2 regions of the Agarivorans sp. OAG1 genome follow, and region 1 is predicted to be linked to the other one. Evidence: predicted binding sites of a transcription regulator. Region 1 holds the regulator's gene; the other holds the start of a gene.

Evidence for each region. The regulator MetJ, encoded in region 1, represses methionine synthesis genes. The targets are predictions, from matches to a motif close to TAGACGTCTAGACGTCTA.
Region 2: a site for MetJ is predicted at 10,216-10,233, ahead of metK (methionine adenosyltransferase). Genes of this name have one in related genera too.

What each region holds. Positions count from the first base shown of each region.
Region 1 covers NZ_AP028990.1:402,523-414,820, forward strand. The annotation lists gene argS (arginine--tRNA ligase) at 1-983, opposite strand, end outside; gene priA (primosomal protein N') at 1,207-3,411, opposite strand; gene rpmE (50S ribosomal protein L31) at 3,652-3,864, shown strand; gene OAG1_RS01925 (hypothetical protein) at 4,262-4,792, opposite strand; gene OAG1_RS01930 (hypothetical protein) at 5,275-5,643, opposite strand; gene metJ (met regulon transcriptional regulator MetJ) at 5,872-6,171, opposite strand; gene metB (cystathionine gamma-synthase) at 6,324-7,481, shown strand; gene metL (bifunctional aspartate kinase/homoserine dehydrogenase II) at 7,510-9,921, shown strand; gene OAG1_RS01950 (alpha-amylase family glycosyl hydrolase) at 10,081-12,150, opposite strand.
Region 2 covers NZ_AP028990.1:3,904,285-3,916,582, reverse strand. The annotation lists gene thrC (threonine synthase) at 1-273, shown strand, start outside; gene OAG1_RS17740 (hypothetical protein) at 347-985, shown strand; gene tesB (acyl-CoA thioesterase II) at 1,341-2,201, shown strand; gene grcA (autonomous glycyl radical cofactor GrcA) at 2,269-2,649, opposite strand; gene OAG1_RS17725 (hemerythrin domain-containing protein) at 3,078-3,635, shown strand; gene OAG1_RS17720 (DUF3545 family protein) at 3,687-3,854, opposite strand; gene OAG1_RS17715 (alanine/glycine:cation symporter family protein) at 4,162-5,580, shown strand; gene ruvX (Holliday junction resolvase RuvX) at 5,642-6,070, opposite strand; gene OAG1_RS17705 (YqgE/AlgH family protein) at 6,070-6,633, opposite strand; gene gshB (glutathione synthase) at 6,661-7,617, opposite strand; gene rsmE (16S rRNA (uracil(1498)-N(3))-methyltransferase) at 7,618-8,349, opposite strand; gene OAG1_RS17690 (SprT family zinc-dependent metalloprotease) at 8,456-8,941, opposite strand; gene metK (methionine adenosyltransferase) at 9,024-10,175, opposite strand; gene OAG1_RS17680 (hypothetical protein) at 10,536-11,081, opposite strand; gene OAG1_RS17675 (chloride channel protein) at 11,432-12,298, opposite strand, start outside.

The DNA of each region.
Region 1 (12,298 bases):
GCACAGGCGATGTCGGTGGTGGTATACAAGAAGCCGCCATCTTTTTTCTGGATGATTACACCCATTGGGTCGCCGTCTTTGTTTTTGTATTCATCAAGGAATACAACGGTAGCGCCATTATCTTCTACTGCTAAACCTTGTTGTTTTAAATCAGCTACCACGTCGTTAAGCATGGGGTTGTACATGCTTTCGCCCATCACATCGTCTTTAGTTAACGATACATTTAAGCGGTCGTAAACGGCTTGGTTATGGCTAAGGGTAATGTCTACCAGTTTGCGCCACATAGTGTTGCAGTACTCGTCGCCACTTTGCAGTTTTACTACATAATTACGGGCACGTTCGGCAAATGCTTCGTCGCTGTCGTAGCGTGCTTTAGATTCGCGGTAAAATACTTCTAAGTCGGCTAATTCAATATCGCCAGCATCGGTGCCACGCGCCTCTACTTCTTCTAGGTTGGCGATTAGCATGCCAAACTGAGTGCCCCAGTCGCCGATGTGATTAGCGCGAACCACTTTGTGACCTAAAAACTCTAGGGTGCGAACAACAGCGTCACCAATAATGGTTGAGCGCAAGTGGCCTACGTGCATTTCTTTGGCTACGTTTGGCGCCGAGTAATCCACCACAATAGTTTGGGCTTTGTCAGCAGGCTTAACGTTAGCGGTTGGCGAGCTAGCCATGGCTTCAACTTGCGACGCTAACCAATCGTTGTTTAGGTAGAAGTTAATGAAGCCTGGTCCCGCAATCGCAGTTTTTTCTACCAAGGCTGAAGCAGGTAGGTTATCTACGATGAGTTGAGCCAACTCGCGTGGGTTTTTGCCCGCAGGCTTAGCAGCCATTAGCGCAAGGTTGGTGGCTAAATCACCGTGAGCTTTATCTTTGGTTCGGTCTACTTGGATACGTGGTTCGAATCCTTCAGGCAGCACCTGCTGTTGTTTTAGGGCTGTGACCGTTTGTTCCAGAAGTTGTTGAATAAGCTCTTTCATGTAGGTTGGCACCAATCTCGCGTAAATAAATTGTACAAAGCGGGCATTTTACCGACAATTTGTGACGAAAACTATCTCTTATCTGGGCTAATTAGCCTTAGTTTTGGAAGCTAGGGGAAATCATCTAAGATCCTAGGTGCTGCTTGGCGAGAGATTGATCTTTTAAGCCTTATAAAAAGCCTTATAAAAAGCCTTATAAAAAGCCTTATAAAAAGCCTTAGATTTATTGCATGTCATAAGGGTCGATATCCAGTGACCAACGTACTTTTCGGCTTAGTTTTAAGCTTTCTAGTTGAGGCAACAGGCGATAAACCAATTGGTGCAATTGCGGGCGTTGTTCGGCTTGAATCAACAGTTGCATACGAAACTTACCCGCACGGCGAGCCTGTGGTGCAGGGCAGGGCGGAAATACCCACGTTTCGCCTTGCTGTAGCGGTTGAGCGAGTTGGTATAGCTGTTGGCTAAACTCGTTAACTGCGTTGCCATCGGCAGCTTCAAAGCGAAACAGCGCTTGAAAGCTAAAGGGGGGAAGTTCGGTATCTTTACGCTCGTTTAAGGCAAAGCGAGCAAAATGTTGGTAACCGTTGTTGATAAGATCTTGCAACAGCTCGTGTTCAGGGTGGTGAGATTGCAACAACACCTTGCCCAGCAGATTCGCTCGACCAGCTCGGCCAGCTACTTGAACGTAAAGTTGGGCTAAGCGTTCTGGCGCGCGAAAATCAGAGCAAAACAGCGCGTGGTCTATGTCTAATAAGGCAACCAAGGTTACATTTGGAAAGTGGTGGCCCTTGGCCAACATTTGGGTGCCAATTAAAATCTGGTATTGGTTGTTGTGAATATCGTCCAGCAACTGTTCTAAGCTGCCTTTGCGGCGGGTACTGTCGCGGTCGATGCGCGCCACTTTGTATTCGGGGAAAATCTCCAGCAAGGCTTCTTGCAACTGCTCGGTGCCTAAACCTGTTGTTACCAAGTTGGTAGAGCCACATTTCTCACATTGGTGTGGTACGGCTTTTTGGCTGCCACAGTGGTGACAAGCCAAGTGGCGAGGTTGCTGATGATAGGTAAAGTAGGCCTCACAGCGCTCACATTCACATACGTGGCCACACTCATGGCACAGCAACGCAGGGGCGTAACCGCGGCGATTTAAAAACAGCATTACTTGGCGGCCAGCTTTTAACTCAATGCGCATGGCTTTAATTAGTGCTGGTGATAAACCTGACGATAGTGGCTGCTGGCGAATATCCAGTAATTGTTGCTCGGCCAATACTGCATTACCGGCGCGTTGCTTTAGTTCTAAGTGTGAGTAACGGCCGCTTAGCGCATTATGTAAACTTTCTAAGGATGGGGTGGCAGAGCCAAGCACCACCGGCATTTTTTCTAAGCGGGCACGCACTATGGCTAAATCGCGCGCGTGGTAGCGAAAGCTGTCTTGCTGCTTAAAAGAACTGTCGTGCTCCTCATCGATAATAATTACCCCGGGGTTTTTCATGGGGGTGAATACTGCCGAACGCGTGCCAATAATAATGCCTGCTTCGCCTTGTTTGGCTTTAAGCCATGCGGTAAAACGCTCGGTGTCGTTTAAACCTGAGTTAATCGCATAAACCGGCACTTTAAAGCGCTCGGCAAAGCGCGCTAAGGTTTGTGGCGTTAAGCCAATTTCGGGCACCAATACTAAGGCTTGTTTACCTTGAGCGAGCACTTCGGCAATAATATTTAAATACACCTCGGTTTTGCCCGAGCCGGTAATACCCTCGATAAGAAAGGCCTGAAAACTGCCAATGCTTTGATTAACTGCCGCCACTGCAATGGCTTGTTCTGCATTAAGTTTTAGCGAGGCTTGGTTGTTGGTATCGCTTTTCGACCACAGCGCCGGCGCGGGCGTAATCTCATGTTTTTCGATAAAACCTTTATCTACTAGCGCTTTAATGGCAGTACGGGATAACTCTTGTTGTTTGCATTGTTCGTCACTCAGCTTGCCATCTTCTTGCTGTTGTAAGCTGCCTAATACAACCCCTTGCTTGGGGGCGCGGGTAAAGTTAGCTAGATCGGCCACTTTGCCTTGCTCGCTTAAACGCCACACCACAATGCTTTTCGCTTTGGCTGGCTCACCTTTGCGTAAAAGTGCCGGCAAGGCTTGGCTGATAACATCTCCCAAGCTGTGGTGATAATAAGAGCTAGCCCAATTAAGTAGCTTAAATAGGCTTTCTGGTAATAATGCTTGTTGATCGAGTGATTCACTAAATGGTTTGAGTTTATCTTCGGCAATGTCGCTATCGCAGGGGTGTTCTATTACTAAACCTACTTTTTCGCCTTTACCAAAAGGCACCTTTACGCGAGTACCAATGGCTGGCATGGGAGTGTTTGCTGGCACGCTGTAATCAAAAAGGCGACGCAGGGGAATAGCTAAGGCAACACGAACAATCGACACTAATGAATAAACTCAAGCAAAAAACCTGTCTCATTCTACTGGCAGAGCACCTTGCGGAGCAAATTAAGCGTTTGGCGAATTTTTGCCCGCTTTTTGTTGTTGGGTGCTTGCTATGCTAGGTGGCTTCTTATATGATCCGCCACCTAAAATTTATAGGCTCTGATAGAGTTGCTTTCGTATGGTGTTTGGTGTCAATTGTGGCGACCAGATGGCGATACGGCCCAAGTATTGAGGTAATCCATGAAAACTGATATCCACCCAACTTACGAAGTACTTACTGCTACTTGTTCTTGCGGTAACGTAATCGAAACTAAATCTACTCGCACTGGCGCAATGTTCCTAGACGTATGTGACAAATGTCACCCGTTCTACACTGGTAAGCAACGTAACGTTGATACCGGTGGTCGTGTTGATCGTTTCAACAAGAAATTCGCTGTATTGGGCAAAAAATAAGCCAGCCTTATTTACGCTACACAGCAAACAAAAAGCGCCTAAGGGCGCTTTTTTTGTGTCTGGGTTTAGTGATATTAAGTGTGTGGGCAGAAATCAGTTTGATAAGTCACGTATGCAGAGATTTTTTTGAGTAGTCATAAGCATGGATAAATCTAATCATTGCCCTAAAGAACGACTAAAGCTGTTTGTTAGGCCATTTTAACTTCTGTTATTATTATATCTGCAACGGCTTCAGAGATTTCAAACACTTCATTACCGTCAGTACTTGATTCGATGAAGAATCTTCCACCACGCTTTAGTGATAATGAAAGACGGTATACATCTGCACCATCGTTATCATAAATTACTCGAATGTTTACACACTCAATGTCTGTAAAATCCAATGTTTTTTTGTTATTCACAAAAACAGATAAGCAATCTTTTTAAATTCATATTTTTGTCCTGCTGCAATAGTTTTAAAGACACGAAAAGAGTCAACTATCACTAGCACTGGCACTATCATGAAGAGTAAAAAAATTACGGCTGACAAAATATCTTTTGATGCTAATGCCGCATTAGAGCTGACTAATTTTATCAGTGCGTCTTGGTTGTCAGGAAAACTAAAGAGCATCAAAGACCACAAAATGACGACTACAAATCTCACTACAATGTTTTCAATTAGCTTCCTTCTAGATCTAGCTAAAAGTAGATAGTTTGGCGTTTGCTCTTTTACTTTTAGCGAGCCATAAAGTGCAGATGAGCTAAAGGGTTCTTTTCCTTGAGTCTTACTCTCTTTCGGCGTAAATGTTCTTCTCAAGGTCTCAGGGATAAACGACTCTTTGAATAGGCCATTGAAACACGATTGGCATATGTATTTGTCTTCAGCCAATCTTAAGGTTTTGGTGTCAACTTTCTTGTTGCAGCTTCTACACCTTACGTTCGTTATCATCTGTAGTATTGATTCCTTCCACATTTTGTCAGCATAAGCTGACCATTGCTATTCTATGCGCGAAAGCCAACTGAGCACAAGGTTGCGGATCAGAGAGCAAAGATCAAATTATGCTTTGTTTAACAGATAGATCGAACGTCATAACGTACTATCATCTTTGCGCAAATCAACTCAAGTTATCCTACTCTTTCTATTCCTTCATTATCGCCGAGTTGCGCAGGCGCGCTTTAAACTGAGGTGAAAGCACAGATGTAAACAAAGCATCGCTTTGTGCGCTTGAACATAGGAGGAAGGTAATGCGGGGCAACCCTTCTTTTGCTTCGTTTTCTTTGGTTGTTCAAAGAAAATGACGTCGCCGTTAGGCGAAACGGGTGCGTTTAGCTAACAGATGAGAAATAAAGCAAATGGAGGCAAGCGTAGCCTTAGGTAAGATAAAGCAACAAAAGCCGCTTAATCAGCGGCTTCGTTTTATCAATTAGTACTTAGTTGTTGGCTTCTTCTCTCTGCTCTAAAGAGTGAGCTTTACCCAAAGTCCAAGTGTCATAATCTCGCAGCAAATAGAGAGCTAAGCATGCAGCGAGCATTGGCCAAGCTGCAAAGAACAATAAGTTATTGAATGGGTCTAGATACTTAGCAAATGAAGAAAATGTTGAACCAGCATGCAGTACCAATACCGCAAGGTAGGTAATGTTTTTCCATAAACCTAAGGTAAAGGCTGCGATAAAGGCGAGTTGTGCAAGCCCCATGGCAATAAGTGTATTGGTGGTTAAATTTAATCCGTAAAAGCCAGAGAACACTTTTATTGCATGCTCTGGCACAAGTACTTTATCTAAAGCCCATATTGTAAACACGAGGGCAATGCTTAGCCTTAAACATAAAAGACCAAGTGATAGTTTTGAGGCTAACTGAGGAGGGTACGACGTTTTCATCCTTTTACCTATTTTAAATTAAGAGCCTGTTTACAGACCGGTAAGCCCCCAATTTGATTACAGTTTATGAGTAATAGTTGGTGAAAATAGTTTGTTGTACGCTGGGTTTAGGCAATAAAAAAGCCGCTCGGTGAGCGGCTTTGTAAAATGTTAATCTTCTTTATCCAATTCTGCTTGGGCGGCTTTTTCTAAGGCCGGGTCTGGCTTGTCTTTTTGCAAGTCGGCGTCGTCGGGGAGCGGCTGGCCTGTGTAGGCGTGCAAAAATGCTTCGCAAAGTAGCTCACTGTTGGTGGCGTGGCGTAGGTTATTTATTTGTCTACGGGTTCGCTCATCGGTCAATATCTTTAGCACTTTTAGTGGGATAGATACTGTGATTTTTTTTACTTGTTCGCTTTTTTTACCGTGCTCAGCGTAAGGGCTGATCCACTCACCATTCCAATCTGTAGACATTCTGCAATACACACCAAACTAAAGAGACCCTATTGTAACGGGGGAAATGCGACTTAGCAATCCAACAGCAAAGACATTTAGACGTCTAGAAGTGTTGACGTCTTTTTTGCTGGTGGTAAAGTGGCAGGATAAATTGAGGGAGTAAATCAGCAATGTCTTTAAAAGATCTACAAGCAGCTACTATAGCAGTGCGCAGCGGTATTGAAAGTGATACCCAACACGGTGCGGTAGTGCCGCCTATTTATTTGTCGAGTAACTACAGCTTTGCTGATTTTAACCAAAAACGCCAGTTTGATTACAGCCGTTCAGGTAACCCTACTCGCCACATTTTAGCCGAGGCCATTGCCGATTTAGAACATGGCGCTGGTGCGGTAATTACTAACACCGGTATGTCGGCGGTTAACCTTGTTACCGCCTTGCTTGAGCCAGGTGATTTATTGGTTGCGCCGCATGATTGTTACGGTGGTAGCTACCGTTTATTCGACAGCCTAGCTAAGAAGAATGCCTTTGAAGTAGCTTTTGTTGATCAAAACGATGATGCAGCTTTAACTCAGTTATTGGCTAAAAAGCCAAAATTAGTGTGGTTAGAGACCCCAAGTAACCCTTTGCTTCGAATAGTAGACATTAAAGCGATTGCCGAGCAGGCACATGCTGCAGGCGCATTGGTGGTAGTAGACAACACCTTTTTGTCGCCTGCTTTGCAAACGCCAATTTTGTTAGGTGCCGACATTGTGGTGCATTCGGCCACTAAATACATTAATGGTCACTCCGACGTTGTAGCAGGTATGGTGGTTGCGGCCAACGAAGAACTGGCCGAGCAATTGGCGTGGTGGGCTAACTGTTTAGGTTTAACGGGGTCGGCTTTTGATTCTTACCTTACCTTACGTGGTTTGCGTACCCTTAAAGCACGTATGAATGTACACCAACAAAACGCCCAAGCCTTGGTGGAATGTTTAAAGCAGCAAGAAGCGGTGGGCGCGATTTACTATCCTGGTTTACCAGAGCATCCTGGGCATGTTTTAGCGCAAAGCCAGCAAAAAGGCTTTGGTGCTATGTTCAGTTTTGAATTGAATTTAGAAGAAAGCCAAATGGTTAAGTTTTTAAAAAGCTTACAGTTGTTTTCTTTGGCGGAATCTTTAGGTGGCGTAGAGAGTCTAATTGCTCATCCGGCTACCATGACGCACGCTGCGATGTCGGCAGAAGCGCTAGCAGAGGCTGGCATTTCTAATCAGTTATTGCGGGTATCGGTAGGCTTGGAAGATTCGCAAGATTTAGTTAATGATTTACAGCAGGCCTTTGCCCAACTGTAGTTTTACCAGCGTTGTAGAGAGGTAAGTCATGTCGGTAAATAGACATGTGCATAAATTTGGTGGCAGCAGCTTAGCTGATGCAGGGTGCTTTAAGCGGGTGGCGGCCATTGTGGCCGAGCATACCCAAGCACAGGATTTAATTGTGGTATCGGCAGCGGGTAAAACCACTAACCGTTTAATCAATATTATTGAGTTGGCTAAACAAGCCGATAATGCCGCAGCAGATGCGCTCACCGGTTTAATTGAATTTCAAAGCAAGTTGGTGAATGAGCTGCTTGATGAAGCCGCTGCCAAACCGATCCTAACAGCGCTTGATGGCGAGCATCACCAAATTGCTAGTATTCTTGAAGGTGAGCTTACAGCCTTTACCTGCAATGAAGTATTGTCTTTTGGCGAGCGTTGGTCTGCACGTTTATTGGCTGCTTTGTTAAGTGCTCAAGATTGCCAAGCCGAGTGGTTAGATTCTCGCCAGTTTTTTAAAGCGGAGTTATCTACTCAACCGCAAGTAGATGTTGCGCAAAGCGCACCGTTATTAGCTAAATGTTTAGCTGAAAAAGCCGCTTGCCGAATAGTGGTAACGGGTTTTATTTGTAGTGATAGTGAACAACGTACCGTGACTTTAGGTCGCAACGGCAGTGATTACTCGGCTACCGAGTTAGCCGCCTTGGCTGATGCTGTGTCTACTACGATTTGGAGTGATGTGGCCGGTATTTACAGTGCAGACCCACGTTTAGTGAAAGATGCGGTATTGCTCGAAAATCTTGCGTTGAATGAAGCGGCAGAATTATCGCGCATTGGTACCTCGGTATTGCATGCGCGCACCTTAGAGCCACTGGCGCGCTCTCGCCAAAAAGTGAACTTGCGTTGCAGCTACGCTCCCAACGACGGGCAAACCTTAATTCACCGTAAAGGCGCAAACAGTCACAGCGCTAAAATTGTTACCTCGGTAGACAATGTGGTACTGCTGGAGCTTACATTTACTGAAGATTTTTCTAATAACGCTACTGCGTTGTTAGAAGCTTTGGCCTGTAGCCATTTAGCACCTGCGACTCGCCATAAACATAGTGAAACCGGTTCTTTACGTATGGCTTACACCTGTGAGCTTGTAGATGAAGCCTTAGCAAAAATAGACCAACTGGCGAGCCAATTTCATATCCAAAAAATTGAGCGTAGCGAAGGTTACAGTTTGGTGGCCCTAGTGGGCGCGGGCGTGTGTGATAACCCACAGCAGTGTTACCAGTTTTTTCAGCATCTGGCTGAGCAGCCACTAGAGTTTATTCACTCTAGTGCCGATAAGTTGAGCTTGTGTGCGGTGGTGAGAAAAATCACCTTAGAGCCGCTATTAAAAGACTTGCATAGCCACTTATTCAAGCAAAAAACCAAGTTGGGTTTGGTGGTATTTGGTAAAGGCAACATCGGTAGCCAGTGGCTTGAGTTGTTTAGCCAGCAACAGGCTAAGCTGGAGCAGCAACATCAAATTGAGTTGTGTTTGGCGGGGGTGTTTTCTAGTAAAGCTGGCCATTTAGATTTTACTGGCTTAGCGCTTGAGCAGCTAAACAGCAGTGAGGCAGATACTGCACTTATTTGGCCAGAGATATTTGATAAGTTAAAACGTCATCCATATGACGAGCTTGCTGTGTTAGACATTACCGCCAGTGAGGCATTAAGTGCTTATTATGGTGAGTTTGCTCGACATGGTTTCCACCTTATTACCGCTAACAAGCATGCTGGTGCAAGTGAGCAAGCTAATTATTCAGCCTTGCAGCAGGCCTTTAGTGACCATGGTGCGCAATGGTTAAGTAACGCCACGGTAGGGGCGGGCTTGCCAGTGCAAAAAAGTATTCAAAGTTTGCGCGACTCTGGCGATGAGATTCATACCATCTCAGGAATATTTTCTGGCACTTTGAGTTGGTTGTTCCAGCAGTACGACGGAACAGTAGCCTTTTCTGAATTGCTCGCCGATGCCTTAAATCAAGGTTTAACAGAGCCAGATCCTCGCGAGGATCTTTCTGGTAAAGATGTGCAGCGCAAGTTGCTTATTTTAGCTAGAGAGGCGGGTTTACAGTTGGAGCTAGCCGATATTGCGCTTAGCTCGTTAGTGCCAGAGCATTTAGCTGCCTTAACTGTAGAGCAGTTTTTAGACTCGATGAGCGAGTTAGACCAAAGCATGCTAGAAGCCTTTAATGACGCTAAGCGCCAGGGCAAAGTGATTCGTTTTCTAGCCAAAGTGAATCAAAAGGGAGAGGCTGAAGTTGGCTTATCAGCAATTGATGCACTTCATCCTTTTGCTAACCTTAAACCTTGTGACAATGTGTTTGCCATTGAGAGCTTATGGTACAAGCAAAACCCTTTGGTGATTCAAGGGCCAGGCGCGGGCAGAGAAGTGACTGCAGGGGCTATTCAAGCTGATTTAGTTAGCCTTTGCAAAAGCCTTAAATAAGCTGATGTTGGATAAAAAAAGGCCTCTTAAACTAAGAGGCCAAATAGGATATTAAGGGTGTTTACAAACGCTTGAAGGTTGCTACCTTCACTCTAGTTTTAAGGGTTGCTAGAAAACCTTCCGCACAAGAAAAGATGGCGTGAAGCCACCTCTCAATTTTTACTCACACTTGCTAATCATCATTGTTCCGCCGGTTAAGGCATCATTGATTTCAAAGCTATATACGTATTCACCTGCTTCAGGGATAACTACACTTGATTCTGTACCTTCACCGGCTGCAATAGACATTGCTTGTTCCGTTGCAATTACAGCCACTCCGGTAGATGAAGCAAATTCTGAGCTCCAATCTGATGCAGCAAACTTAAAGCCAAACGAAGTGGTCGCTGTTTCGTTTACCACCACTTGGTAAATATTGTCGCCTTTGTAAGTGAACTTATGGCTATCTGGCGTGGCCATGAACCCGTCGCCACCACTATAGTTACCACGGATCCACATTTCTTTATCCAGTGGACCGTTTCCTGCAACATCAGGGGCATTACAATCTGCCAAGGGGCCAGTTCCTACCAAACTTCCACCGTTCCCTTGTTGTGGGCCATCGGCGGTAGCAGACATCACTTCAAGGAATAGTGATTCGAAGCCATCAATATCGATGGTATAACCACCAGAAGCAATATCGATGGTCTCGTTATTTAGCATGTTGCGTAATTGACCGTCACTACCAACATCATCACCGGTTACCGTAATGGTGTAACTGTTGCCGCTAGTATTGTTCAGGAACAAAATGGTGTTGTCTTCGAACTGTTTGTGGTCAAAGAAAACATTAGCCGCATCATCATGATTAATGGCAACTCGCTCACCTTTATAAAGCGCAGGGTTTGCTGCTCGTAAGGTCATCAAAGAGCTAATGTAATCACGTAAATCAGCCTGATTGGCGTTGGCATTAAATACACTGCCACCTTGCTCACTGGCTAGGCCTTCAACTTGACCGCTGTTGCGAGCCACGTGGTCATCACACAAACCTAAATCTGCACAGGTTGTATTGCTAACTTGGTCGGCAAAATCTGGTACTTCATCGCCAATTTCTTCACCGTAGTAAAGGGTAATTGGTCCAGAATAAGCACTTAGGAATGCATAAGCTGCTTTGTGACGATCCCAGTATTCTTGATCACTTGGCTCAGCGATATCGCCGCGTTGCAATAAATCACCAAAACGCAATAAATCATGATTACCAATAAAACCATTTGGCACTGCGTGAGAAGGATTAGCAATCTGAGCGTTAAATGCCGCGTTTAAGTTAGTTGCATCACGACCACCATTGCCGCTTTCTTCTACAGCGTAAGTTTGAGTGATGCTATATCGCATTGGGAAATCAAAGGCCGAACACAAACCTGGTGCTGTTTCTGGTCCGTAGCCGTCATCACGAATTTGACTGCCGCCGCCATCCCAAATTTCTGCCACCATGTACGCTAATGGATTAACAGTTTCACCATTCATGGTGTAGGTGGTTGCTTTAGATGCATCTTCAACCGCTTTACGAATTTCGCCCCATGCACCAACAGGCACTTGGTACGCTTGGTCTAAACGCCAGCCATCGATACCCAGTTCTGTTACCCAGTAGCTAGCAACTTCTTTATAAAACTCAAGGGTATCGTTATCGGTACCTGGGTAGCTAACAGGGTTATCAGAGCCTGAAGGCGTTAAGCCATTTGGAGAAGGTGTTACATTGCCTTTATGGTGACCAAATACGCCATCAAAGATTACGTACATGCCACGCGCATGTGCTTCATTTACTAATGTGCGCGCTTGCTCTATGGTGCCAAAGTTAGGATCGATGGCGAAGTAGTTACGGGTAAAGTAACCGGTAGCATCTAGCTTGCTATCGCCTTCTGAGTCAAAGATAGGCGTCATCCAAACGGCATTCATGCCTAAGCTCTGGATGTAGTCAAGCGAGTCGATAATACCTTGCAGATCGCCTTTATGGTGGCTAGTACCGTAACCGTCGTTGTAGTCGTGGTTTGAATCACCATCGATAAACGCTTCGGTCATTACTTGATAGATGCGAAGTTCTTTTGCTTTTTCATAAATTTCAGCATCACAAGCATAAGCTTGGTATTCATAATCAGGTGTTCCGCCATCGCCGCCGTTGCCGCCGCTATCACCGCCGCCACCGCCACAAGCACTTAAACCAAATACTACTGCCATTGAGATGGCGCTCTTGGACCAATTCATTATTCATCCTTGCTAAATACAACTTATATGAGCTCAGTTAATCACAGCGTCTGTAGACTAGATACTTGATAGCGTTTTCAGATTGATGGAAAATTGACCCAGCTCGCATCTTTCGTTTAATTGAGAATATTGTTTTTTTATGAAATGG
Region 2 (12,298 bases), 1.3 Mb from region 1:
GAAGCGGTTAAAGCTTTAGATGACTTAGGTTACGTGTGTGAGCCGCATGGCGCGATTGCTTATCAGCAACTTACCGAGCAACTAGCCGATGGCGAACAAGGTTTATTCCTATGTACCGCTCATCCAGCTAAGTTTAAAGAAAGCGTAGAAGAGATTTTACAACGTGAAATTGACCTACCAAAACCGCTTGCTGACCGAGCAGACTTAGACTTGTTATCTAAAGAAATGCCAGCTGATTTTGCTCAACTGCGTACTTTGTTAATGAGCATCTAAGCTGATTGGCTAAACGATTTAAAACAGCGCCCTTTATGGCGCTGTTTTTGTTTGTAAAAGAAATGGTGAAAGCATGAAAGCCAGCCTGATTATTGGCATAGTGAGTGGTTTAATAAGTGCTACTACAAACGCTCAACCTAGCAATGCTTGGCATTACCAACAAAGTGCTGAGCAGCAATTGAGTTACGCGGAATTAGTTGATACATCTGGCGAAGTTAGTCTAATGTTTCGCTGCATTCATGGTGAGCTGGATAGCTTAATGCGCCTTGCAAATGGGCCTTTGCAGCCAGCGTATAACTTTATGGATTGGCAATTCACCCAGCCGCAGAATCAGCTAACTAGTTTTAATGTTCTCTATCATCACTTTGATGACGATTATTATCAGCTGGGGGCGGGTTATAACAGCTGGTTTGAGTTGTACTTTACTATTATGCAGTATTCGCAGATGCGTTGGTCTAGCAATGACTTTGCTGGCATAGAGTTTTTGTATCACGACTCAGCCGCGATTAGCCAAGTGATTCAGCAATGCCCAGAGGCTTTTCAAGCTTTTTATGACGAGCTGGCTGAGCAGTTAAGCCAAGAGCTCGTTGCGGCACGTATTGCTGGTAAGCTTCAACAAGTTAATGATATTGAGCAAGCCATTGAGCAGCTGGTACATTTCGCCACTCAGTTGGCTCAATTAACGCAAGTGCCTTTGCTGATTAGTGACTAGGGTCTGTTGATCTTTGACGATGGTTTTTGCAGCAATTTATTAGCCATTTAGGCAAGGCAGTGAGTGTACAGTTAAGTGGACTTAATAATCACTCGCTAACGCTGAATAAATGGCTAATAAATGCTGCCCGAAGGGTTCGGATAAGCGAACTTTACTCTTTGTTAAGCACTTCTTACTTAGTCCACTAGGCTTCTAAGTGCTCGCCGCGATTAAAGCCCGCTTATCTCGAACAAAATTTCAACACCAAAGATCAACAGACCCTAGTTAGTCAAATAAATATCGCCTAGCTATCAAGTTGATCTTTGCAGCGTTCTCACGCATATTGCAAAGATTGCTAGAACAAAATACGAAAACTATGAGTAAAGTGTTAAAAGATTTGCTCGAGCTATTAAGCTTAGAGCGCATTGAAGAAGGCCTATTTCGCGGGCATAGCCAAGATTTAGGCTTTGGTGCAGTATTTGGCGGCCAAGTAATGGGGCAGGCCTTATCTGCAGCCAAAGAAACTGTGAGTGAAAAGCGCCAGGTTCACTCTTTCCACTCTTACTTTTTACGACCGGGCGATCCCAATCATCGTATCGTTTACGATATAGAAAGCATTCGTGATGGTCGTAGTGTATCTACTCGCCGTGTTAAAGCGATTCAATTTGGTAAGCCTATTTTCTATATGACGGCGTCTTTTCAGCAGCCGTCTACTGGTTTTGAACACCAAGATGAAATGCCTGACGTCGCAGCTCCAGAAGAACTGCAATCAGAGCAAGAGTATGCTTTTCAGCTGCGCGACATGCTACCCGATGCGGTGCGTGACAAGTTCATTTGTGATAAGCCGTTAGAGATGCGTCCGGTGGAGTTTGTTAATCCCCTCCAGCCAGAAAAACTCGCCGCTAAACGTTGTGTATGGTTTAAGGCTAATGGCCAAATGCCCGATGACGGGCGGATTCATCGCTACTTATTGGCTTATGCATCTGACTTCAACTTTTTGCCTACCGCTTTGCAGCCTCATGGACGTTCATTTATTGAGCCGCAGATGCAAACTGCAACCATTGATCACAGTATGTGGTTTCACCATGATTTTCGCTTAGATGAATGGTTATTGTATGTGGTGGATAGCCCTGCAGCATCTAATGGCCGAGGATTGGTAAGAGGGCAGTTCTTTACTCGAGATGGCAAGTTGGTTGCGTCTACCATCCAAGAAGGCGTAATTAGAGAGCGAAGTTAGCTTGTGTAGAGCCTAGATAACAAAAAAGCATGCCTAGGCATGCTTTTTTCGTTTTAGTTACTGAGTCTTATAGTGATTCAGTAAAAGTACGCGTAATTACGTCTTGTTGTTGCTCAGTAGTAAGAGAGTTGAAGCGAACAGCGTAACCAGAAACACGAATAGTAAGCTGCGGGTATTTCTCTGGGTGCTTAACTGCATCTTCTAACGTTTCGCGACGAAGAACGTTAACGTTTAGGTGTTGGCCACCTTCTTCGATTGGCTGAGCTTTCATTGGTACTTCGCGATATTCGATTTGACCTAGTTTATCGATAGCTACCACTTCATCTTCAGCGTATAGCTCGTCTTTTACACATAGGCAGCGAGCTTGATTTTGCTCGTTGTCTAGTAGCCAAAAAGAACCTAATAGTGCGTCGTTATCTGCTTTAGTGATTTGAATACCGGTGGTCATAACATACCTCATTAGCTAAAAGTTGTAATTTTATTACAGAATATAGCGATCCTTGAGCCACTTACGAATCATTATCGCCACTTGCTGTAACTATACTACAATTGACCTTAATCAAAAAAGGGTTTTTTTTGAATTTTATTATTATCTTTGTTGATTAAGGTTAAGAGGAGGTTTGATTGCTTGTGTTAGTGCCTTGAGCTGTGCTTGAATAAGAACTAAGCGTTTATCATTGATGTGTTATACAAGCATTTGTTTTTTATGGCTTAGTAGTTAACAAACAGTACAAACCCGTTTTTTGGCGTGTTTATCTTAAAAAGTGTGAACTGAGCGAAAAGCAAATCTGTCTAATAAACGATCTAGCGCAATAATAGTACAACGGTGAGTCCTTTATACTGATTTGAAAAGTGCTGGTTAGCCAAGGAGAAGCAATGTTACAAAGTCTTCAACAAGATCATCAAAATATCGCTAAATTGCTGAAGGTGTTAGAGCAGAAGTTGGCTCATATTCGCAATGAGAAAGCGGTTAAATATAAGTTGATCGCCCATATCATTAGCTACATGCAAGAGTACGCAGACCGTTACCACCACCCCAAAGAAGATCTTATTTATGATTACTACGTGAAATACCGTGTAGTAGAGGATGATTTATCCAATCAACTTAAGAAGCAGCATGAAAATCTTATGGCGATGACCGATGAGTTGAGCGATATCTTAGATATCATCTTGCTTGACGCAGTGGTTCCGCTGGATCAATTTAGTGACAAGCTGGAAGCCTTTATTAATGCTCAGTGGGAACACCTTAATTACGAAGAGGATGTGGTTTTCCCTGCCTTAAAACGCCACCTTACAGCGGATGATTGGCGCGCAATTGAGCAAAGCTGGCAGCACGGTAATTACGAAGACCCATTATTTGGTCACCGTGTTCATGAGCAATATAAAGCTTTGTCTGAGCGAATTAAGCTGTCTCAACCTCAAGAAGAAGAGTAAAGAGTATAATTTAAGCAAATAAAAAACCCGGCTAAAGCCGGGTTTTTTTGTTTAGTATTCGTACTCTGATTGAAGATCAAAACTGTGGTCGATTGACTGTAGTTCTTTTTGTAAGCGAATCTTATCTTTAATTGCCTCAATCTCTCGCCACTTACGTTTCTTATTTGAACTGCGAGAAGATTTGCTGGTTTCAACAGTATCCAAGTCTAGCCTATCCATGGTTATCTCCTTGTATGTTGTTGCAATTTAATAAGTACCATACGAGCACAAAAAGTAAAATACTAATGTTGCAAAATAGTTACAGTGGCTCACTTTTTTAGGCTTTTTTTGCGAGATTTTCTAAGCTTTATCTGTAGTTGCTATTTGTAGCTCTGGATTTTTATACCGTTAATTTATATCAATGTGAGTTTTTATCTTGTTTTTGTTATATATCAAAGCATAGTCGCGCGCAGTTCCTTAAAATCCGCGTCCATTCAAACCTAGCTTAGGTTTTTAACCAACATTAAACGTAAGGTGAATCTGAACCATGAATGAGATTGTGAACTGGTTAAACGATGTGCTGTGGGGCAACTTGCTCATCTACTTGTTGTTGGGTACGGGTGTGTTGTTCACTGTAAGAACCAAATTTATTCAATTTCGCCATTTTGGCCATATGTTTTCGGTAATGAAGTCTAGCCGTAAATGTGATGCTAGTGGTATCTCCTCATTTCAAGCCTTATGTACTAGTCTTGCGGCGCGGGTAGGTACCGGTAATTTAGCCGGTGTGGCTGTTGCAGTAACCTTAGGTGGGCCTGGTGCGGTATTTTGGATGTGGCTAATTGCCTTGTTGGGTATGGCAACTAGCTTTGCTGAAAGCAGCTTAGCCCAGCTTTATAAAGTAAAAGACAGCGATGGTAATTTTCGCGGCGGCCCGTCTTATTACATGGAACAAGGCTTAGGCAAACGTTGGATGGGCGTGGTATTTGCCATTTGTCTAATTATTGCATTTGGCTTGGTGTTTAACGCCGTACAAGCTAACTCTATTGCTTCTGCTTTGCATGAAGCATTTGGCTTTGAGAAATACCTAGTGGGCATAGTACTGGTGATAGCGGCTGCACTGATTATTTTTGGCGGTATTCGCAGCATCGCTCGTTTTGCTGAGTTAGTGGTGCCAGTGATGGCCTTAGCTTATGTGGTTGTGGCCTTGCTGGTTGTATTGGCGAATATTCAACAAATGCCAGAGGTGTTCGGCCTTATCTTCCGCTCGGCTTTTGGTTTTGAGGAGGCTGGTGCTGGTGCTTTAGGCGCCGCTATGATGAACGGTATTAAGCGTGGCTTATTCTCTAATGAAGCTGGTATGGGTAGTGCGCCTAACGCAGCGGCCACAGCAACGCCTTATCCGCCGCACCCGGCTTCTCAGGGCTATGTGCAGATGCTTGGGGTATTTATCGACACGGTGGTGATTTGTACTGCCACTGCAGCGATTATTTTGCTTAGCCATAACGAGCAACTTACCGGTGATGGTATTGCACTAACCCAGCAAGCTTTAAGTGGTCAAGTGGGTGCCTGGGGAAGCTACTTTGTAGGTATTGCGATTATTTTCTTTGCTTTCACATCTATTGTGGGTAACTACTCGTATGCAGAAACTAACTTAATCTTCTTAGAGCACAATCATAAAGCTGGTTTGTGGATCTTCCGTTTGTTGGTACTAGCAATGGTAATGGTAGGCGCAGTGGTCAAAATAGACATTATTTGGAATTTGGCCGATGTATCGATGGGCTTTATGGCGCTAGTTAACCTTGTGGCGATTTTGATGCTCTCTGGTGTGGTAGTGAAACTAGCCTCTGACTACAATCGTCAGCTAGACGCCGGCAAAGTGCCAAGTTTCAACAGCGACGAGTACCCAGAATTGAAACAGCAAATAGATAAAGATATTTGGTCTGGCTCCAGTAAACAGAAGGCTTAGTTCTTCAAACAAAAAGCCTCGATAATATCGAGGCTTTTTATTAACTAATTTAGGCGAGCAACTAGTATTGCTCGGCGCACCAGCTTTCAAAAATTAAGGCGGCGGCTAGGCTATCTACGGCGCCTTTTTCTAAGGCTTTATAACCGCCTAACTCAAATAACTTTTCTTTGGCGTCTACCGTGGTCAAGCGCTCATCTTGCATCGCAATTGGGTAGCCAAAACGGCCATGTAGGCGGTTGGCGAACTTCTTGGCTCGGTTGGTGAGATCTTGCTCGGTGCCGTCCATGTTAAGCGGCAAACCAATTACCAGTAGATCGGGCTGCCATAGCTTGAGCAGTTCTTCTAAAGTTTGCCAATTTGGAATGCCATCTTGAGCTTTGATGGCGGCCAGCGGCTTAGCTGAGCCCGTTAACTCTTGACCGATGGCAACACCAATACTTTTGGTTCCAAAGTCAAAAGCAAGGGCTGAGCGCTCTCCAGGTCTGGCCATTAAGCGTGACCTACTTGGTTAGATAATTGCCAGATATCAATGCCCAAACTTTTGGCCGCGGCTTCCCAACGTTTATGAATGGGGGTTGAGAAAATAATGTCAGTACTGGCCGGTAAGGTTAGCCAAGAGTTTTCAGCAATCTCTTGCTCTAGCTGTCCCGCTTCCCAGCTGGCATAACCTAAGGTGACGATATAATCGCTAGGCTGGGAATCAGTGCCTAAGGTATCGAGTACATCCTTAGATGTGGTGACCATTAGCTCTTCACTTACTTTTAAGCTGCTACTAAAGCCTTTTACCGGTGAATGCAGCACAAAACCTCGCTCTTGAGACACTGGACCGCCTTGATAAACCGGGCGGTCCAAATCTTCTCGGATCATTTCTACTTGGTCTTGCAGCTCTATTTGTTGCAGCAGTGATTCTACCGATAAGTCTACCGGTACATTAATCACCAGGCCCATTGCGCCTTCTTCATTGTGTTCACACATATAGACTACAGAGCGCTTGAAGAAAGGGTCTTCTAAGCTCGGCATGGCGATTAAAAACTGATTCTGCAAAGTGTTCATTGCGTCCAAATTAACCCTTTTAACTACTTAGGTTGATGATTTAAGTCTAGCTTCTATTGCATCCATTAACTTACCGGTAATGGAAATATCGTAGGCTGCTTCAATTTCTTTGATACAGGTAGGGCTGGTGACGTTTATTTCAGTCACCTTATCGCCAATTACATCTAAGCCTACAAATACTAAGCCTTTTTCTTTTAGAGCCGGGCCTATGGCATTAGCGATGTGCCAGTCACTGTCTGATAGTGGTTGGGCAACACCTCGGCCACCTGCAGCCAGGTTGCCACGGGTTTCGCCTTTCGATGGAATGCGCGCTAAGCAATAGGGCATAGGCTCACCATCTACGATCAAAATGCGTTTATCACCATCTACAATTTCAGGGATGAACTTCTGCGCCATGCAGTACTCTTGACCATGATTAGTGAGTGTTTCGAGTATCACGCCAACATTTGGATCGCCTTCTTTTAGGCGAAAGATAGACGCTCCGCCCATACCATCTAGCGGCTTCATGATGACGTCTTTGTGTTGCTGGTGGAAAGCTTTTAAGCGCGGCATATCGCTGCTAACTAGTGTGGTTGGGGTAAACTCGGCAAACCAAGCTGTAAACAATTTCTCGTTAGCGTCGCGTAAGCTTTGCGGCTTGTTAATGATTAAGCTGCCCTCAGCTTCAGCGCGCTCCAAAATATATGTGGCGTAGATAAACTCGGTATCAAATGGAGGGTCTTTACGCATTAAAATGACATCTAGCTCACTCAAGCTTTGATCCACTTCACTGCCTAATTCATACCAAGATTGCTCGTCATGTTGCACGGCCAATGGGCGCATATTAGCTGCAGCTCTGCCGCCATCTAAATAGAGATCTTGCATCTCCATGTAGTAAATCTCGTAGCCGCGTGATTGAGCTTCTAGCAACATGGCGAAACTAGAATCTTTTTTGATGTTAATGTCGGCGATGGGATCCATCACGATACCAAGTTTAATGCTCATTTATGCTAAGTCTCCAAATTGACATTGCAAAGCGGTAATAGCCGTAAGGGCTGCGGTTTCGGTTCGCAGTACCCGCGGCCCTAAAATTGTCTCTTGAAACTGATGCTGATTGCAGTTCTCAATTTCTTGCTCGCTTAAGCCACCTTCTGGCCCAATAAGTAGCCTTACTCCGTGTTCAGGAGTTGGCAGGGTCTTAATGCTATATGGGGCCTTTGGGTGCAAATTCAACTTCATAGCGGCAGACTCTTCGCTGGCCCATTGCTCTAGGCTTTGTAGTGGCGCTATTTCTGGCACAACACTGCGCCCCGACTGCTCACAAGCAGCAATAGCAATTTTTTGCCATTGTTGACGCTTCTTCTCAAAGCGCTCTTGGTTGAGCTTGACCCCACAACGCTCGCTGGTGAGAGGAGTGATTTTATTGACCCCCAATTCCACGGATTTTTGAATGGTAAACTCCATTCTGTCACCACGAGAAATCACTTGGCCTAGATGGATATGCAGAGGAGACTCGCTAGGGTTAGCGGTAACTGCGGTAATTTTCACCGACACATGCTTTTTACTGGCGTTTTCTATTTGTGCTGCGTAGTTATTGCCGTCGTTATTAAACAGCTCAAGTTGCTGGCCAACTTCCATGCGCAGTACCCGCCCAACGTGATTGGCTGCTTCATCATCAAGCTCTGTGACCATGTTTAGCGAGAGCGGCTGAGAGTGGAAAATTCGTGGAATGCGCATGGTGAGAAATAGGCCTTTTGGATAGTTGTAATGGTTAAGGAGTTGACCGTTAAAGGATAAACCTAAAAAGCGCTTAAGCCCAGCGGCACTATTTAAACTAGTTGGCTTAGTTTAAAGTGCTGGCGATTAATGGCGCGTGGCACTTACGACATTGATAACTGGCCCCTTTTAGCACTTTGTTATGACGCCGTACGCTTAATTGATGAACTTGGCAGGCACAGCGATATTCAAAACTACTTAGCTGTAGATGTTCTAGTGAGTAGTTGTGAGTGGTCGCAGCGGGGCAGTTAAAAACCTGCTGCATTATCTGTTGCCATTCTACACCGTGGGGTTTTACTCGGCCATAAACCGCATGGCAGACCAGATGAGCGACTTCGTGAGGGACGGTTTGCGCCAAAAAGTGTTCTGGTTGCTGCAGATAAAAGTGGGCGTTAAAACGCAAGCGCCATTGGCTTAAATTGGCACTGCCCGCCACTTTACTTTTTCGCGATGACAGCACCAGCGCGGGGCGCTTAAAGCTTTGCTTAAAATAGCTTTCAGCCAGCCTAAAGCACTGTTCTACTTGATGAGTTATTTGCTGCACAAATTGAATTCTTAGACTTAGCCAATAAAAAAGCCGAAAGGATAATCGACGATTATACGCTTTCGGCTTAATTTAACGAGTGAGCAATAGCTTATAAGCCAGCTTCACTCTTTAGTTGTTCTGCTTTATCAGTCGCTTCCCAAGGGAACTCTTCACGACCAAAGTGACCGTAAGCAGCGGTTGCTTTGTAGATTGGGCGTTCCAAATCTAGCATGCTTAAAATACCGTAAGGGCGCAGGTCAAAGTGCTTACGCACTAAAGCCACTAATTTGTCATCGGCAATTTTGCCGGTGCCAAAGGTATCAATGCTGATTGAAGTCGGCTCCGCTACACCAATTGCATACGATACTTGAATCTCACAGCGATCGGCTAAACCTGCGGCAACAATATTTTTAGCTACATAGCGGCCAGCGTATGCGGCACTGCGGTCAACTTTTGAAGGATCTTTACCAGAGAATGCACCGCCACCATGACGTGCCATGCCGCCGTAGGTATCTACAATAATTTTACGACCTGTTAAGCCACAATCACCCATTGGGCCACCAATTACAAAGCGGCCAGTAGGGTTAATGTGAAACTGGGTTTTATCGTTAAGCCACTGTGCAGGTAATACTGGCTTAATGATTTCTTCCATTACGGCTTCACGTAAATCGGCAGTAGAGATGCTGTCACAGTGCTGAGTAGATAAAACTACAGCGTCGATGCCAGTGATAATGCCATTCTCGTAAGCAAAGGTAACCTGTGATTTAGCGTCTGGACGTAACCAGTCAAGCGTGCCATTTTTGCGCACTTCAGCTTGGCGCTTAACCAGCAAGTGAGAGTAAGTAATGGGTGCAGGCATTAATACGTCGGTTTCGTTGGTAGCATAACCAAACATTAAACCTTGGTCACCAGCGCCTTGATCTTCTGGGCGCGAGCGGTCTACTCCTTGGTTAATGTCTGGGCTTTGTTTGCCCACAACGTTAAGCACAGCACAAGAGTCAGCATCAAAACCCATATCTGAGTGGGTGTAGCCAATGTCACGTACTGTTGAGCGAGCAAGTTCTTCGATATCAACCCAAGCTGAGGTATTGATTTCGCCGCCTACCATTACCATGCCGGTTTTTACGTAGGTTTCACAGGCTACACGTGCCTTTGGGTCTTGCTCTAAGATCGCGTCCAATACTGCATCAGAGATTTGATCTGCAATTTTGTCTGGATGCCCTTCAGACACTGATTCTGAAGTAAATAAATGAGTAGCCATGTTTATATCTCGTAAATGGATTTATATACGTATGGATGTTTTACCATCTGGACGTCTATTCTAAGTGAGGGGTAAAAGATTTGCTAGCGCTTATTAATGAAAATAATTCACATTGGCAGATTAGTTTTATTGAATTTGCCCATTAATACGCAGGCTTTCAATTTTAAGATTTTAGCAAAAACTATTTTGTTGCTAATCGCTTAGCTATCTGTAGGGGCTGGTGGTAAGTCAGAACGGCAGATACAGAGCACTGCTTAGAAAAGCCTAAAAGTGGTGGCTGTTAGATCTTTACTTGAACTATATAACACTTAGCAGCTTCTAAAGCTGCTAAGTGTACAAGTTTGAATGCAAGCTACGTTGTTAGGGCTTGCTCAGTTCGTGCTTGATCCAGTTACTCATGTTTTGCCTGGTTTCGAGTCCTGTTTTGCGAGCGATTTCTTCGTCGCCACGCACAATCACTACAACCGGCAGAGTAGAAACTTGATATTTGCTACGAGCGGTCCTGTCTTCACTCAAGTTAATTAGCTCAATTTTTTTGTCGTTCTGCTGGTTATAAAGCAGCACTAAATCGGCTTGAATTTTACTTTGGTCATTTCGGTCATGCACAAAAGAGACTAAGCGAATGGGAGGACGAGGGCTACGGGTTAAATCAAGGCATTGGCCGCCGTCATCGTATTCTTTACATGACCAAACAAAGTCGTGGTACTTAAGAGTTTGTGAATAGAAGTATTGGCCAGCATCGAACTTTTTGATGCTAGGTATGTGCTTGGTGGTTTCACCATGTTCATCGCTGAAGCTTTTAATCACTCGACTATTAGCTTGGAAGGTGGTGGTGTCGGTATTTACGGCAGCAAAAACGTGACCTGAAAACCAAGCCATTATTAACAGTACAACTGGGCGGCGCATAAAAAAAATCCCTATAAAATACAAAGCCACTATTAATATCCGTGTCATTCTAGAACACTTAAGCCTGCAAGCCTATCGTATTTTTCTGTGATACCGTTCTCATTTTCATTTCACCTAGTTTTTCCGGCGAATAGCTCCTTTCTTGTCTTATTTGATAGGTATTATCGGCTCATTTTTGCTAGTTAGGGTTTTGCTATCTGTAATGCTGGGACTGAGCTTTTCGTTTCTGCATTTGTTGGGAGAGCGCTGCTCAGTTTATCGAGCTAGCGAGTTGTTTTGGTATATAGAGAATGCGAGGGTGTTTGTATTTTAGCTGTCTTTGTCGCCGCTGCTATTGCCGAGTCTTACATTTAACTTTGCTGCAATTGTTCACTATCTAGCGTTTTGTTTTCTTCTTTAACTAGAACGGGGCTATTGATTAAGCGGATTTGTGCATTGAGTAGTTGCTGCTCAATTAAACTGGGTGAACGGAAGATATATTTGGCAATGGCACTGGCGCACAAACACGCCACTATGGCTGGAATAACAATTTCAACCTGCATGGTTTGTTCGGTAATGAGTAAAAACGCTGCCCAGGGGGTGCGAAATACTGCGCCAAACATGGCGCCCATACCTACTATCACTAGCATTAAGTCTGCACTATCAGGAATAACCTCGCCAATTATACTGCCTAAAATACCGCCAATTACCAACATGGGACCTAAGCTGCCACCGGGTAGGGCAAAGGCTAAAGCTACAGTGGTTAAGACGATCCTAGCTAATAACCAGAGGTGCTGTTGGCCAAGATCTAACTCCCAATAAAGTAAACCGTTTGGCGTAATAGGTTCTAAACCTAACCATTGAGGGTTTAGTAGTCCTGCTAAGGCTGTCACACTAGCCGCAATAGTTACCGCATAGTTGCGGTTAAGTTTAGGCATGGCGCGAATAAGCTTAACCAGCAAAGTAGCAAATACACCACACAACATGCCGAGTAAGGCAAACTGGGCTAAACCATGCCATTCAAAAGACTGTGGAGGCAGGTTAATTGTTAACATGCTTCCACCATGCAATTGCGATATAACGCTAGCTGTTGCCGCCACCACCGCAATGGTGGCGATAGAGCGCCAATTAAATCGGCGCATGACTAACTCATAAGCTATCACTGTACCGGCCAACGGAGCATTGAATAAAGCCGCTACTGCCGCGGCAGTGCCACATGCGACACTTAAGCGTACTTG